DNA from 3 places in the Enterobacter sp. C4G1 genome. Region 2 is predicted to be linked to each of the others. Evidence: predicted binding sites of a transcription regulator. Region 2 holds the regulator's gene; each other region holds the start of a gene.
What was found. The regulator PurR, encoded in region 2, represses purine synthesis genes. The targets are predictions, from matches to a motif close to CANGCAAACGTTTGCNTG.
Positions count from the first base shown of each region.

Region 1: a site for PurR is predicted at 1,799-1,816, ahead of purH (bifunctional phosphoribosylaminoimidazolecarboxamide formyltransferase/IMP cyclohydrolase). Genes of this name have one in related genera too.
Region 3: a site for PurR is predicted at 2,144-2,161, ahead of carA (glutamine-hydrolyzing carbamoyl-phosphate synthase small subunit). Genes of this name have one in related genera too.

Region 1 covers NZ_JBQVVV010000001.1:1,353,324-1,358,099, forward strand. The annotation lists gene purD (phosphoribosylamine--glycine ligase) at 1-86, opposite strand, end outside; gene purH (bifunctional phosphoribosylaminoimidazolecarboxamide formyltransferase/IMP cyclohydrolase) at 102-1,691, opposite strand; rRNA gene ACT9TW_RS06505 (16S ribosomal RNA) at 2,254-3,793, shown strand; tRNA gene ACT9TW_RS06510 (tRNA-Glu) at 3,880-3,955, shown strand; rRNA gene ACT9TW_RS06515 (23S ribosomal RNA) at 4,149-4,776, shown strand, end outside.
Region 2 covers NZ_JBQVVV010000002.1:258,283-263,058, reverse strand. The annotation lists gene sodB (superoxide dismutase [Fe]) at 1-294, shown strand, start outside; gene ACT9TW_RS15105 (MFS transporter) at 331-1,497, opposite strand; gene cydH (cytochrome bd-I oxidase subunit CydH) at 1,662-1,751, opposite strand; gene purR (HTH-type transcriptional repressor PurR) at 2,049-3,074, shown strand; gene punR (DNA-binding transcriptional activator PunR) at 3,091-4,002, opposite strand; gene punC (purine nucleoside transporter PunC) at 4,117-4,776, shown strand, end outside.
Region 3 covers NZ_JBQVVV010000001.1:1,793,919-1,798,694, reverse strand. The annotation lists gene carB (carbamoyl-phosphate synthase large subunit) at 1-758, opposite strand, end outside; gene carA (glutamine-hydrolyzing carbamoyl-phosphate synthase small subunit) at 777-1,925, opposite strand; gene dapB (4-hydroxy-tetrahydrodipicolinate reductase) at 2,380-3,201, opposite strand; gene ispH (4-hydroxy-3-methylbut-2-enyl diphosphate reductase) at 3,407-4,357, opposite strand; gene fkpB (FKBP-type peptidyl-prolyl cis-trans isomerase) at 4,359-4,776, opposite strand, start outside.

The DNA of each region.
Region 1 (4,776 bases), on a different contig from region 2:
AAGACGGTTTTCACCAGCGGGGATTGTGTTGCTTTCCACGCCAGAGCGTGCTCGCGCCCGCCGTTACCAATCACTAATACTTTCATTGTCTGCTCCGTGGATTAATGGCGGAAGTGGCGCATGTCGGTGAAGATCATCGCAATGCCGTGTTCATCGGCTGCGGCAATCACTTCGTCGTCACGAATGGAACCGCCAGGCTGGATCACACAGGTGATACCTACAGCTGCGGCAGCATCGATACCGTCACGGAACGGGAAGAAGGCGTCAGACGCCATGGCGGAGCCTTTCACTTCCAGACCTTCGTCACCTGCTTTGATGCCGGCGATTTTGGCAGAATAAACGCGGCTCATCTGGCCTGCGCCTATTCCGATGGTCATGTTCTCTTTTGCATAAACAATGGCGTTGGATTTCACGAACTTCGCCACTTTCCAGCAGAACAGCGCATCACGCAGTTCCTGCTCGGTTGGCTGGCGCTTAGTTACAACGCGCAGATCACCCGCCGTGACCATACCCAGATCGCGATCCTGAACCAGCAGGCCGCCGTTCACGCGTTTGAAGTCCAGGCCTGATACGCGCTCAGCCCACTGACCGCAAACCAGCACGCGCACGTTCTGTTTTGCGGCGGTGATTTTCAGGGCTTCTTCCGTGGCAGATGGCGCGATGATCACTTCAACAAACTGACGGGAGATGATGGCCTGTGCGGTTTCAGCATCCAGTTCGCGGTTGAAAGCAATAATGCCGCCGAATGCAGAGGTCGGGTCAGTTTTATAAGCGCGATCGTAGGCATCCAGAATAGAGGTGCTTACCGCCACGCCGCATGGGTTTGCGTGCTTCACAATAACGCAGGCTGGCTCGCTGAACTCTTTCACACATTCCAGCGCGGCATCGGTGTCGGCAATGTTGTTATAAGAGAGCGCTTTGCCCTGAACCTGTTGTGCAGTCGCCACAGATGCTTCTTTTACTTCTTCTTCTATATAGAAGGCAGCCTGCTGGTGGCTGTTCTCACCGTAACGCATATCCTGCTTCTTAATGAAGTTCAGGTTCAGGGTACGTGGGAAGCGACCAGACGGCTCACGGCTTTCGCCATGATAAGCCGGCACCAGGCTACCGAAGTAGTTGGCGATCATGCTGTCGTAAGCGGCGGTGTGTTCGAAAGCTTTAATGGCGAGGTCGAAACGCGTATCCAGAGTCAGGGAGCCTTCGTTGGCATCCATCTCATTAATAATGGCAGCGTAGTCGTTGCTCTTAACCACGATGGCAACATCTTTATGGTTCTTGGCAGCGGAGCGCACCATGGTTGGGCCACCGATATCAATATTCTCTACTGCATCTTCCAGAGAGCAGCCTTCGCGGGCAACGGTCTGGGCAAATGGGTAGAGGTTAACAACAACCATGTCGATCGGCGCAATATCATGTTGTTCCATAATACCGTCATCCTGGCCGCGACGGCCAAGGATACCGCCATGCACTTTCGGGTGCAGAGTTTTCACGCGTCCATCCATCATTTCCGGGAAACCGGTGTAATCGGACACTTCGGTAACCGGCAAGCCTTTATCTGCTAACAGGCGAGCAGTTCCGCCAGTAGAAAGCAGCTCTACACCACGTGCAGAAAGTGCCTGAGCGAATTCGACGATACCGGCTTTATCAGAAACACTGAGCAGAGCGCGGCGGATTGGACGACGTTGTTGCATGGTAAATCCCCTGGATTTCACGATTACAGTGAGCGTTAGATGAATTTTCCACAAAAAAACTCAGCTAACACCCCTAACGGGACATCCTTGTCAGGCGCGAGCATTTTAACGAAAACGTTTGCGCAACGCTCGCGAATTTTCACTTTTTCGTAGTATTGTGGATAAGTCTGTGTGTAAAAAGGTATAAGGCGGGGTTTTGCTGTGGAATGCAGCAGTCAGTCATTTTTCTGCAATTTTTCTATTGCGGCCTGCGGAGAACTCCCTATAATGCGCCTCCATCGACACGGCGGATGTGAATCACTTCACAAACAACCCGGTCGGTTGAAGAGAAAAAATCCTGAAATAACGGGTTGACTCTGAAAGAGGAAAGCGTAATATACGCCACCTCGCAACGGTGAGCTGAAAGCCACGTTGCAACTGCTCTTTAACAATTTATCAGACAATCTGTGTGGGCACTCAAAGTGACATGGATTCTTAACGTCGCAAGACGATAAATGAATACCAAGTCTCTGAGTGAACATACGTAATTCATTACGAAGTTTAATTCACGAGCATCAAACTTAAATTGAAGAGTTTGATCATGGCTCAGATTGAACGCTGGCGGCAGGCCTAACACATGCAAGTCGAGCGGTAACACAGGGAGCTTGCTCCTGGGTGACGAGCGGCGGACGGGTGAGTAATGTCTGGGAAACTGCCTGATGGAGGGGGATAACTACTGGAAACGGTAGCTAATACCGCATAACGTCGCAAGACCAAAGAGGGGGACCTTCGGGCCTCTTGCCATCAGATGTGCCCAGATGGGATTAGCTAGTAGGTGGGGTAATGGCTCACCTAGGCGACGATCCCTAGCTGGTCTGAGAGGATGACCAGCCACACTGGAACTGAGACACGGTCCAGACTCCTACGGGAGGCAGCAGTGGGGAATATTGCACAATGGGCGCAAGCCTGATGCAGCCATGCCGCGTGTATGAAGAAGGCCTTCGGGTTGTAAAGTACTTTCAGCGAGGAGGAAGGCATTAAGGTTAATAACCTTGGTGATTGACGTTACTCGCAGAAGAAGCACCGGCTAACTCCGTGCCAGCAGCCGCGGTAATACGGAGGGTGCAAGCGTTAATCGGAATTACTGGGCGTAAAGCGCACGCAGGCGGTCTGTCAAGTCGGATGTGAAATCCCCGGGCTCAACCTGGGAACTGCATTCGAAACTGGCAGGCTAGAGTCTTGTAGAGGGGGGTAGAATTCCAGGTGTAGCGGTGAAATGCGTAGAGATCTGGAGGAATACCGGTGGCGAAGGCGGCCCCCTGGACAAAGACTGACGCTCAGGTGCGAAAGCGTGGGGAGCAAACAGGATTAGATACCCTGGTAGTCCACGCCGTAAACGATGTCGACTTGGAGGTTGTTCCCTTGAGGAGTGGCTTCCGGAGCTAACGCGTTAAGTCGACCGCCTGGGGAGTACGGCCGCAAGGTTAAAACTCAAATGAATTGACGGGGGCCCGCACAAGCGGTGGAGCATGTGGTTTAATTCGATGCAACGCGAAGAACCTTACCTACTCTTGACATCCAGAGAACTTAGCAGAGATGCTTTGGTGCCTTCGGGAACTCTGAGACAGGTGCTGCATGGCTGTCGTCAGCTCGTGTTGTGAAATGTTGGGTTAAGTCCCGCAACGAGCGCAACCCTTATCCTTTGTTGCCAGCGGTTCGGCCGGGAACTCAAAGGAGACTGCCAGTGATAAACTGGAGGAAGGTGGGGATGACGTCAAGTCATCATGGCCCTTACGAGTAGGGCTACACACGTGCTACAATGGCATATACAAAGAGAAGCGACCTCGCGAGAGCAAGCGGACCTCATAAAGTATGTCGTAGTCCGGATTGGAGTCTGCAACTCGACTCCATGAAGTCGGAATCGCTAGTAATCGTAGATCAGAATGCTACGGTGAATACGTTCCCGGGCCTTGTACACACCGCCCGTCACACCATGGGAGTGGGTTGCAAAAGAAGTAGGTAGCTTAACCTTCGGGAGGGCGCTTACCACTTTGTGATTCATGACTGGGGTGAAGTCGTAACAAGGTAACCGTAGGGGAACCTGCGGTTGGATCACCTCCTTACCTTAAAGAACCTGCCTTTGTAGTGCTCACACAGATTGTCTGATGAAAAGTAAATAGCAAGGCGTCTTGCCGAAGCAGACTTCAGTGTCCCCTTCGTCTAGAGGCCCAGGACACCGCCCTTTCACGGCGGTAACAGGGGTTCGAATCCCCTAGGGGACGCCACTTGCTGGTTTGTGAGTGAAAGTCGCCGACCCCCGTATCTCAAAACTGACTCAGTGAGTCATGTTTGAGATATTTGCTCTTTAAAAATCTGGATCAAGCTGAAAATTGAAACGACACACCTTAATGGTGTGTTCGAGTCTCTCAAATTTTCGCAATTTGATGATGAATCGAAAGAAACATCTTCGGGTTGTGAGGTTAAGCGACTAAGCGTACACGGTGGATGCCCTGGCAGTCAGAGGCGATGAAGGACGTGCTAATCTGCGATAAGCGCCGGCGAGGTGATATGAACCTTTGACCCGGCGATTTCCGAATGGGGAAACCCAGTGTGTTCCGACACACTATCGTTAAGTGAATACATAGCTTAACGAAGCGAACCGGGGGAACTGAAACATCTAAGTACCCCGAGGAAAAGAAATCAACCGAGATTCCCCCAGTAGCGGCGAGCGAACGGGGAGCAGCCCAGAGTCTGAATCAGCTTGTGTGTTAGTGGAACGGTCTGGAAAGTCCGGCGATACAGGGTGATAGCCCCGTACACGAAAGCACACAGGTTGTGAACTCGAAGAGTAGGGCGGGACACGTGGTATCCTGTCTGAATATGGGGGGACCATCCTCCAAGGCTAAATACTCCTGACTGACCGATAGTGAACCAGTACCGTGAGGGAAAGGCGAAAAGAACCCCGGCGAGGGGAGTGAAAAAGAACCTGAAACCGTGTACGTACAAGCAGTGGGAGCACCTTCGTGGTGTGACTGCGTACCTTTTGTATAATGGGTCAGCGACTTATATTCTGTAGCAAGGTTAACCGTATAGGGGAGCCGAAGGG
Region 2 (4,776 bases):
ATCAATGCCGCGTTCGGCAGCTTTGCTGATTTCAAAGCGAAATTCACTGACGCAGCAATTAAAAACTTTGGTTCTGGCTGGACCTGGCTTGTGAAAGAAGCCGATGGCAAACTGGCTATCGTATCAACATCCAACGCGGGTACACCGCTGACCACCAGCGCAACCCCGCTGATGACCGTCGATGTGTGGGAACATGCTTACTACATCGATTACCGTAACGCACGCCCGAACTACCTGGAGCATTTCTGGGCGCTGGTTAACTGGGAATTTGTTGCGAAGAACCTCGCAGCGTAAGAGACACGCAGAAGGGTTCGCTCTTCTGCGTTATGATTATTCAGCCGCGCAGGCCGTTTCTGGCTGTTTACGACCCGACATCAGTACCAGCAGTAACCCCAGAGCCGCAATAATCGCCCCCATTACCGGCACAAAGCTGTACCCCAGGCCACCCGAAATCACCGCACCACCGGCCGCAGCGCCCAGTGCATTACCCAGGTTAAACGCACCAATATTCACGGATGAAGAGAGTCCTGGCGCTTCATGCGCCACACGCATTACCCGCATCTGCAACGGCGGAACCACGGCAAAGGTCGCCGCACCCCATACCACCATCGCAATGGCTGCACCAAATTCGTTACGCGCCAGCCACGGAATGGCCACCATGATGGCAATCAGCAGCGTTAAGAAGCCTTTCAGCGTGCCACTCACGGAACGGTCTGCCAGCTTACCGCCCAGGTAGTTACCGATAGAGAACCCTACGCCAATCAGCACCAGCATCGCGGTAATAAAGACCGGCGTGGCATGAGTAATGTCGTGCAGCACGGGCGAAATATAGGTATAGAGCGTGAACATCGCCCCAGCCCCCAGCACGGTGGTCAGCAGTGCAGACAATACCTGAGGACGAACCAGCACGGACAGCTCTTTGCGTACATCAGGGCGTTCGCCTGCGCTGCCTTTTGGCAACGAGAAGAACAGTGCGACCATAGCAATCACGCCCAGTGCAGCGGTTGCCAGGAACGACATACGCCAGCCGATCGCTTCACCCAGCCACGTGGCCGCAGGTACACCGCCGATGTTGGCAATGGTCAGACCCATAAACATGGTTGCCACGGCGCTGGCCTGCTTATGTTTAGGTACAACGCTTGCTGCAACAACCGATCCCAGTCCGAAGAAGGCACCGTGGTTAAGGCTAGTCAGGATACGTGACAACATCAGCGTGGTGTAATCCGGTGAAAGCGCGGAAAGTACATTCCCAAGGGTAAAAATAGCCATCAGGAAAATCAGCGCATTACGGCGCGCACGGTGTGAAAGCAGCAACGTCATTAACGGTGCCCCTACCATCACGCCAATCGCGTAGGCGCTAATCAGCATACCGGCCGCCGGGATAGAGACGTCTACACCCCGGGCGATAACAGGCAATAACCCCATCGGGGAAAATTCGGTGGTGCCAATCCCAAAAGCGCCAATCGCCAGGGCCAGCAGAGGAAAATTGATTTTCATGAGTCAACTCCGGATGCCGTGTCGTACCACGACACAGAACAAAGAAGTCAAAAGCATGACACCAATCACAAAAAATGAGAAGTTAACAATTTGGCAAAAGATTATTGCCGGAGAAGTAACAATAAAAGGAAATCCGGAGGGAGAACGCTCTCCCCCCGTCTGAATCAGTGCAGAATAGCCGTAAACGATGCAGCAACTATCAAACCCAGCACGATAACGGTGGTCGTCAGCGAAAACTTAAGATCGGTACTCATCAATTTTTCTCCTTTTAATCACCTTACGAAAAGTGAGCTTGCTCATTTTTACACAGTTTACGTCAAAAATCTTCCTGGATTTAAACTGATATCCACTTTTGCTCTTCCCCTTTTCATCAAGATAGGACAAAATTCCACGCTAAATTTATTAGCGTACCGGCCATTGACCCCCTCCTGACGTCCTGTGTCGTTTTCCCGGCGTGTCGCAATTCCAGATTGCGTGATAAGGGTGAGAGAAGGCAAACGTTTACCTTCAAGTTTTTCAGGAGCTTAGGATATGGTCTGGAGTGACATTTAATGGCAACAATTAAAGACGTGGCAAAACGCGCAAACGTTTCCACTACAACCGTATCACATGTAATTAACAAAACCCGTTTTGTAGCGGAAGAGACGCGTAATGCCGTCTGGGCGGCGATCAAAGAACTGCACTATTCGCCAAGCGCGGTCGCACGTAGCCTTAAAGTTAATCACACCAAATCCATTGGTTTGCTGGCCACCAGCAGCGAAGCTGCATATTTCGCAGAGATAATCGAGGCGGTCGAGAAAAACTGCTTCCAGAAAGGCTATACCCTGATCCTGGGTAACGCGTGGAACAACCATGAGAAACAGCGCGCTTATCTGTCTATGATGGCGCAAAAACGCGTGGATGGCCTGCTGGTCATGTGTTCCGAATACCCGGATTCTGTGCTCTCCATGCTGGAAGAGTACCGTCACATCCCAATGGTGGTGATGGACTGGGGTGAAGCGCATGCCGATTTTACTGACTCAGTAATCGATAACGCCTTTGAAGGCGGTTACATGGCCGGTCGTTATCTGGTAGAACGGGGTCACCGCGAGATTGGCGTGATTCCAGGTCCACTGGAGCGCAACACCGGTGCAGGCCGTCTGGCCGGATTTATGAAAGCCATGGAAGAAGCACTGATCACCGTTCCAGAAAACTGGATTGTTCAGGGTGACTTTGAGCCTGAATCCGGTTACCGCGCAATGCAGCAAATTGTCTCCCAGCCGCATCGTCCGACTGCTGTCTTCTGCGGTGGCGATATTATGGCGATGGGTGCGCTTTGTGCTGCCGATGAGCTGGGTCTGCGCGTACCGCAGGATATTTCTGTGATCGGGTATGACAACGTGCGCAACGCGCGTTTCTTCACCCCGGCGCTGACCACTATTCATCAACCGAAAGATTCTCTGGGTGAAACAGCCTTCAACATGCTGATGGACAGGATCGTTAACAAACGTGAAGAGTCGCAGTCAATTGAAGTCCACCCGCGTCTTATCGAACGTCGCTCCGTGGCGGACGGTCCTTTCCGCGACTACCGCCGTTAATCGTGCACGGAGCCAGTTAATCTGGCTCCCGTAACCACTCCCTGTTCAGCGTTTCACTGTCCCCCAGGTAATCCAGCAGCCAGGCCATCGCGGGCGATACGTCACTTTGCTGCCAGGTCAGACAACAGGCCGCGTCCGGGAATGGGTTTTCAAGCTCAAGGGCAACCCACTCCCCGGCATCGATTCGTGGTCTGGCAAAATGGACCGGCACCATTGCCACACACAACCCGGCAGAAAGGCAGGTCGCGGAGGATTCCCAGTCGGGCGCAATCACCCGTCGCTGGTTATCCAGAAGCCAGGTCACACGCTTGGGTAACGAGCGTGACGTATCTTCCAGTACCAGCGATGGCCAGTTACGCAGGGTATCATCGCTTAACGGCCCTGCCATTGCCGCCAGCGGGTGATCGCTTGCCACCACGCATTTCCAGCTTAACATTCCCATATCGCGAAATGCGTAACGTCCCCCAACGGGTATGGCCTGTGTTGCGCCGATCGCCATCTCAGCCCTGCCATCTGCCAGCGCATCCCAGACACCGTTAAAGACTTCCTGCGATACCCGCAGCTCGACATCGGAGAAGTGGCGATAAAAATCGACAATCATCTGCCGGGTACGTTCGGGTTTTACGATGTTATCCACCGCAATAGAAAGATGACCTCGCCAGCCATTAGCAATCTGCTGACACTGTTCACGAGTGATCTGCATTTTTTTGATAACAGAACGCCCTTCTTTCAAAAACCACGCCCCGGCAGGCGTTAACTCCACGTCGCGATGGCGGCGTTCAAACAGCGGAACGGCCAGCCACTCCTCAAGCTGACGCACCGTGTAGCTAATGGCCGAGGGGACGCGGTGTAGTTCCTGCGCGGCTCCGCTGAAGCTGCCGTTACGGGCGACAGCATCCACAACTTCAAGAGAATAATCTGACCACATTTTCTGCCTGCAAAAAATTTGAATGCACCCGCCAAATATTAGCGTTTCACAAGCCGCTTTGCACTCCCTACACTCTGCGCCAACGTACCCTGCCTCCTTAAGGAGAATAAAACAATGCAACCCAGGAAAGGTTTTTTAGTCTGGCTCGGCGGCTTAAGCGTGCTGGGCTTTTTAGCTACCGATATGTACTTACCCGCATTCGCTGCAATGCAGGAAGATTTGCAAACGCCTGCCGCGGCCATTAGCGCCAGCCTGAGTTTGTTCCTCGCCGGTTTTGCCTTTGCACAGCTGCTGTGGGGGCCGCTCTCCGACCGTTTTGGTCGTAAACCAGTGCTGTTACTGGGTCTGGCAATTTTTGCCGTAGGCTGTCTTGGGATGTTGTGGGTACGCGATGCGACCTGGTTACTGGTGCTGCGTTTTGTTCAGGCCGTCGGCGTTTGTGCCGCAGCGGTCACCTGGCAGGCGCTGGTGACGGATTACTATCCGGCTTCACGGACCAATCGAATTTTTGCCACTATTATGCCGCTGGTAGGCCTCTCTCCCGCGCTTGCACCACTGCTGGGCAGTTGGATCCTGGCGCATTTCGACTGGCAGGCGATTTTCGCCACCCTGTTTGCCATCACTCTGGTGCTGATGCTGCCCGCATTCGCCCTGAAACCTGCGCATAAAAAAGAGACACATCCGGAAGCGAAGCCAACTACCTTTACCTCTTTGCTGCGCACCAAAGCGTACCGCGGCAACGTGCTTATCTACGCCGCCTGTTCAGCCAGCTTC
Region 3 (4,776 bases), on a different contig from region 2:
GCTGGCGCTACGGTGATAGAGTCACCGGTGTGAATACCCATCGCATCGAAGTTTTCGATGGAGCAGACGATGATGCAGTTGTCGTTTTTATCACGCACCACTTCCATCTCGTACTCTTTCCAGCCAATCAGCGATTCATCAATCAGCAGCTCTTTGGTTGGGGAGAGGTCCAGACCACGTTCGCAAATCTCTTCGAACTCTTCACGGTTGTAAGCGATACCGCCGCCGGTGCCGCCCATGGTGAAGGAAGGACGGATGATGCACGGATAACCTACGTCGGCCGCAACAGCCAGCGCTTCTTCCATATTGTGCGCAATACCGGAACGCGCGGTGTCGAGGCCGATTTTTTTCATCGCCACGTCGAAGCGACGACGGTCTTCTGCTTTATCAATCGCATCGGCGGTGGCACCAATCATGGTCACACCAAACTCTGCCAGCACGCCCTGACGCTCAAGCTCCAGCGCACAGTTCAGTGCAGTCTGGCCGCCCATCGTTGGCAGCACCGCATCCGGGCGCTCTTTTTCGATGATTTTGCGAACCACTTCCCAGTGAATCGGCTCTATGTAAGTTGCATCAGCCATTTCCGGGTCGGTCATGATGGTTGCCGGGTTAGAGTTCACCAGAATGACGCGGTAGCCCTCTTCACGCAGCGCTTTACACGCCTGCGCACCGGAGTAGTCAAATTCACAGGCCTGGCCGATAACGATCGGGCCAGCGCCAAGGATCAGGATGCTTTTTATGTCTGTACGTTTTGGCATTGTCTTCTCGGCTCCTGATTATTTAGCGGTCTTACGGTAAAGCTCAATAAGTTCGATGAAGTGATCGAACAGCGGCGCAGCATCGTGCGGGCCAGGGCTGGCTTCCGGGTGACCCTGGAAGCTAAACGCAGGCTTATCGGTACGGTGGATACCTTGCAGGGTGCCATCGAACAGCGATTTGTGCGTTACGCGAAGGCTGGCAGGCATGGAAGCCTCATCCACCGCGAAGCCATGGTTCTGCGCCGTAATCATTACGGTATTGTTGTCGATATCTTTCACCGGGTGGTTACCACCGTGGTGACCGAACTTCATCTTAACGGTGTTCGCACCGCTCGCCAGCGCCAGCAGCTGATGGCCGAGGCAGATGCCGAAGACCGGGATATCGGTTTCCAGGAAGGATTTAATCGCGTCGATAGCGTAATCGCACGGCGCCGGATCACCAGGGCCGTTTGAGAGGAAAATGCCGTCCGGGTTCATCTTCAGCACGTCTTCAGCCGAGGTTTTCGCCGGAACCACGGTCAGGCGGCAGCCACGGTCAACCAACATGCGCAGGATATTGCGCTTGGCACCGAAATCATAAGCAACAACGTGGAACGGCAGCTCGCTTTCTGGTTTCGCTTCCGGCAATTCGCCTTCCAGCGTCCAGCTACCCTGTGTCCAGCTGTAGGCTTCTGCGGTGGTCACTTCTTTCGCCAGATCCATGCCGTTCAGACCCGGGAAGGCTTTCGCTTTTTCAAGCGCCAGTGCCGCATCCAGGTTATCACCTGCGATGATGCAGCCGTTCTGTGCACCCTTCTCGCGCAGCAGACGCGTTAACTTACGGGTATCGATATCGGCAATCGCCACGATGTTATGGCGTTTCAGGTAAGAAGAGAGATCCTCAGTATTGCGGTAGTTGCTGGCAATCAGCGGCAGGTCACGAATGACCAGGCCTTGCGCATGTACCTGAGAGGATTCTTCGTCAGCAGCATTGGTGCCGACATTGCCGATATGAGGATAAGTAAGAGTAACGATTTGGCGAGAATAGGAAGGATCAGTGAGGATTTCTTGATAACCGGTCATTGAAGTATTGAAAACGACTTCCCCAACCGCCGAACCCGTTGCCCCTATGGCCCGACCGATAAACTGGGTTCCGTCTTCCAGAACCAATAGCGCTGACTTAATCAAAACACCCTCCAGAGAATATTCACTCACTTTATTTGCATATTAATTCATAACCACGTCATGAAGCAATGCAAATGTGTTGCCAGCGGATTTTTGGCAAACGGCGGCATTCTGGGTATTCAGAGGGTAAAAGTCAACTTAAAACGGATATTTTGTTTATTCTTTTGCAGGCCTGGTGGCGGGAATGTGCTTTAAGCGACAAAAAGATCAAGTAAATCACATCGGAAAACGCTTGCGTGGCAAGTTTAATGGAAATCTGCGTCCTGGCACAATAAAAAGTAGACCAGATGGTCAAAACTTACATTACCGCAACACAAAATCAGATGAAGATTGCAATATTTCAGCACTTTGATAGTAAAAAAATGAAAGACAGATAAAATAAAAGGGCAATAAATTATTGCCCTATGCAATCAATGCCTTACGACTGCAATAACCACATCACGATGGGTAATAAATCTTACAAATTGTTTAGATCGAGCACATCTCTCATATCAAAAAGACCATTATCCTTGCCTTTTAACCACAAAGCAGAACGCACGGCACCATTTGCAAAGGTCATACGGCTGGAGGCTTTATGCGTAATCTCCACACGTTCGCCAATATCGGCGAACATCGCTGTATGTTCGCCGACGATGTCGCCTGCACGGACGGTTGCAAAACCAATCGTGCCCGGAACACGTTCGCCGGTGTGTCCTTCGCGGGTATACACCGCGCAGTCTTTCAAATCTTTATCCAGTGCATGAGCAATCGCTTCGCCCATCGCCAGCGCCGTGCCCGATGGCGCATCGACTTTATGGCGGTGGTGAGCTTCGACAATCTCAATGTCGGTGTAGTCACCCATCACTTTCGCGGCCTTCTCCAGCAGCTTCAGCATGACGTTTACGCCCACGCTGAAGTTAGCGGCGAAGACAATCGCAATCTCGTTTGACGCATCCTGGATGGCCTGTTTACCGGCATCATCAAAACCGGTGGTACCAATCACCATGCCTTTACCGTGCTGGCGGCAAAACGCCAGGTGGTTCAGCGTCCCTTCCGGGCGCGTGAAATCGATGAACACATCAAAGTCATCTTTTACGGCATCCAGGCTGCTCTGTACGCTAACGCCCGTCTTGCCTGCGCCTGCCAGCTCACCGGCATCGGTTCCCAGAAGCGATGAACCTTCACGCTCCAGCGCCGCGCCAAGTGCCACGCCATCCATCTGTAGTGCCGCCTGAATCAGCTGGCGACCCATACGTCCACCCGCGCCCGCAATAGCGACACGGATCTGTGCATCATGCATAGTTATTCTCTTACGTTAAAATGATGTAAACCGTTTTCAGATTAACCAGCCTGAGTGAAGGCTGCCAACTGAAAACACCGATAATTAGAATTTAACGTGAAACCGACTTAAATATCAGTAAAAGACATGATTAAGTCATCACGATAAAAGATTGGCAAAAAAAAAGGCCAGCACAGGAGGTGCTGGCCTTTTATCTGAAAAGGGATTATTCCACTTCGCGTGCATCGATACGCAGTTCTTTCGGGACTTCGAAAACGATGTTCTCTTCGCGTCCTTCCAGCGGTATCGCTTCGCCACCACCCAGCTCCTGCAAGCGGGCAATCACGTTCTGAACCAGAATATCCGGTGCAGATGCCCCGGCAGTGACGCCGACGCAGGCGGCGCTTTTAACCCACGCTTCCTGAATGTCCGTTGCATCATCAATCAGGAATGCCGCTTTCCCCATACGCTGCGCAAGCTCAGCCAGACGGTTGGAGTTAGAAGAGTTCTTCGAGCCAACAACCAGCACTACATCAGCCTGTTCAGCCAGGGCGCGTACGGCTTCCTGACGGTTAGTGGTGGCGTAGCAGATATCATCTTTACGCGGCCCAACGATTTTCGGGAAACGCTGACGAAGCGCATCAATCACATCAGAGGTGTCATCCACAGAGAGCGTAGTCTGAGTCATAAACGACAGACGGGCTTCGTTTTTCACGTCCAGGGTAAACACATCTTCCGGTGATTCGACCAGGTACATGCCCCCTTCCGGGTTGCTGTACTGCCCCATGGTGCCTTCGACTTCCGGATGGCCCGCATGGCCAATCAGGATCGACTCTTCACCGCGACGGCTGGCGCGTGCCACTTCCATATGCACTTTCGTCACTAACGGACAAGTGGCATCGAAGACGGTTAAATCACGGCTTTTCGCTTCGTTACGTACCGCCTGAGACACCCCATGCGCAGAGAAAATCAGGATCGCGCCGTCCGGCACCTCACTGATCTGCTCAATAAAGATAGCGCCACGCTCGCGCAGGCTATCCACCACGTAACGGTTGTGCACCACTTCATGACGCACATAAATTGGCGCGCCGTAGATTTCCAGCGCGTTTTCAACAATGCTGATAGCGCGGTCTACACCGGCGCAAAAGCCGCGCGGGTTAGCCAACAGGATCTGCATTTCAGGCCTCCAGTGCCGGATCAATCTCCAGCACTTCAATATCAAAATGGACGGTACGCCCGGCAAGCGGATGGTTGAAATCTACGGTGATGGAGTCGCCGTTAATTTCGCGGATCACGCCAGGCATTTCGCTGCCATCCATAGCGGTAAAGAGCATAATCGCCCCGATCTCAGGCTCACCCGCATCCATGAACTCACGACGCGAGAAATACTGAATCAGGTCCGGGCTTGGCACACCAAACGCCGCATCCGGCTCCAGCGCAAACGCCTTTTTCTCGCCCTCTTTCAGACCCAGAAGCTGTTGTTCAAGACCTTCGGAGAGTGTGGTATCACCCAGACGGAACAGGGCGGGTTTACCATTGTTGCGGGTGGATTCAGCCGTGGAGCCATCATCCAGTTTCAGCGTGAAGTGAACGAGG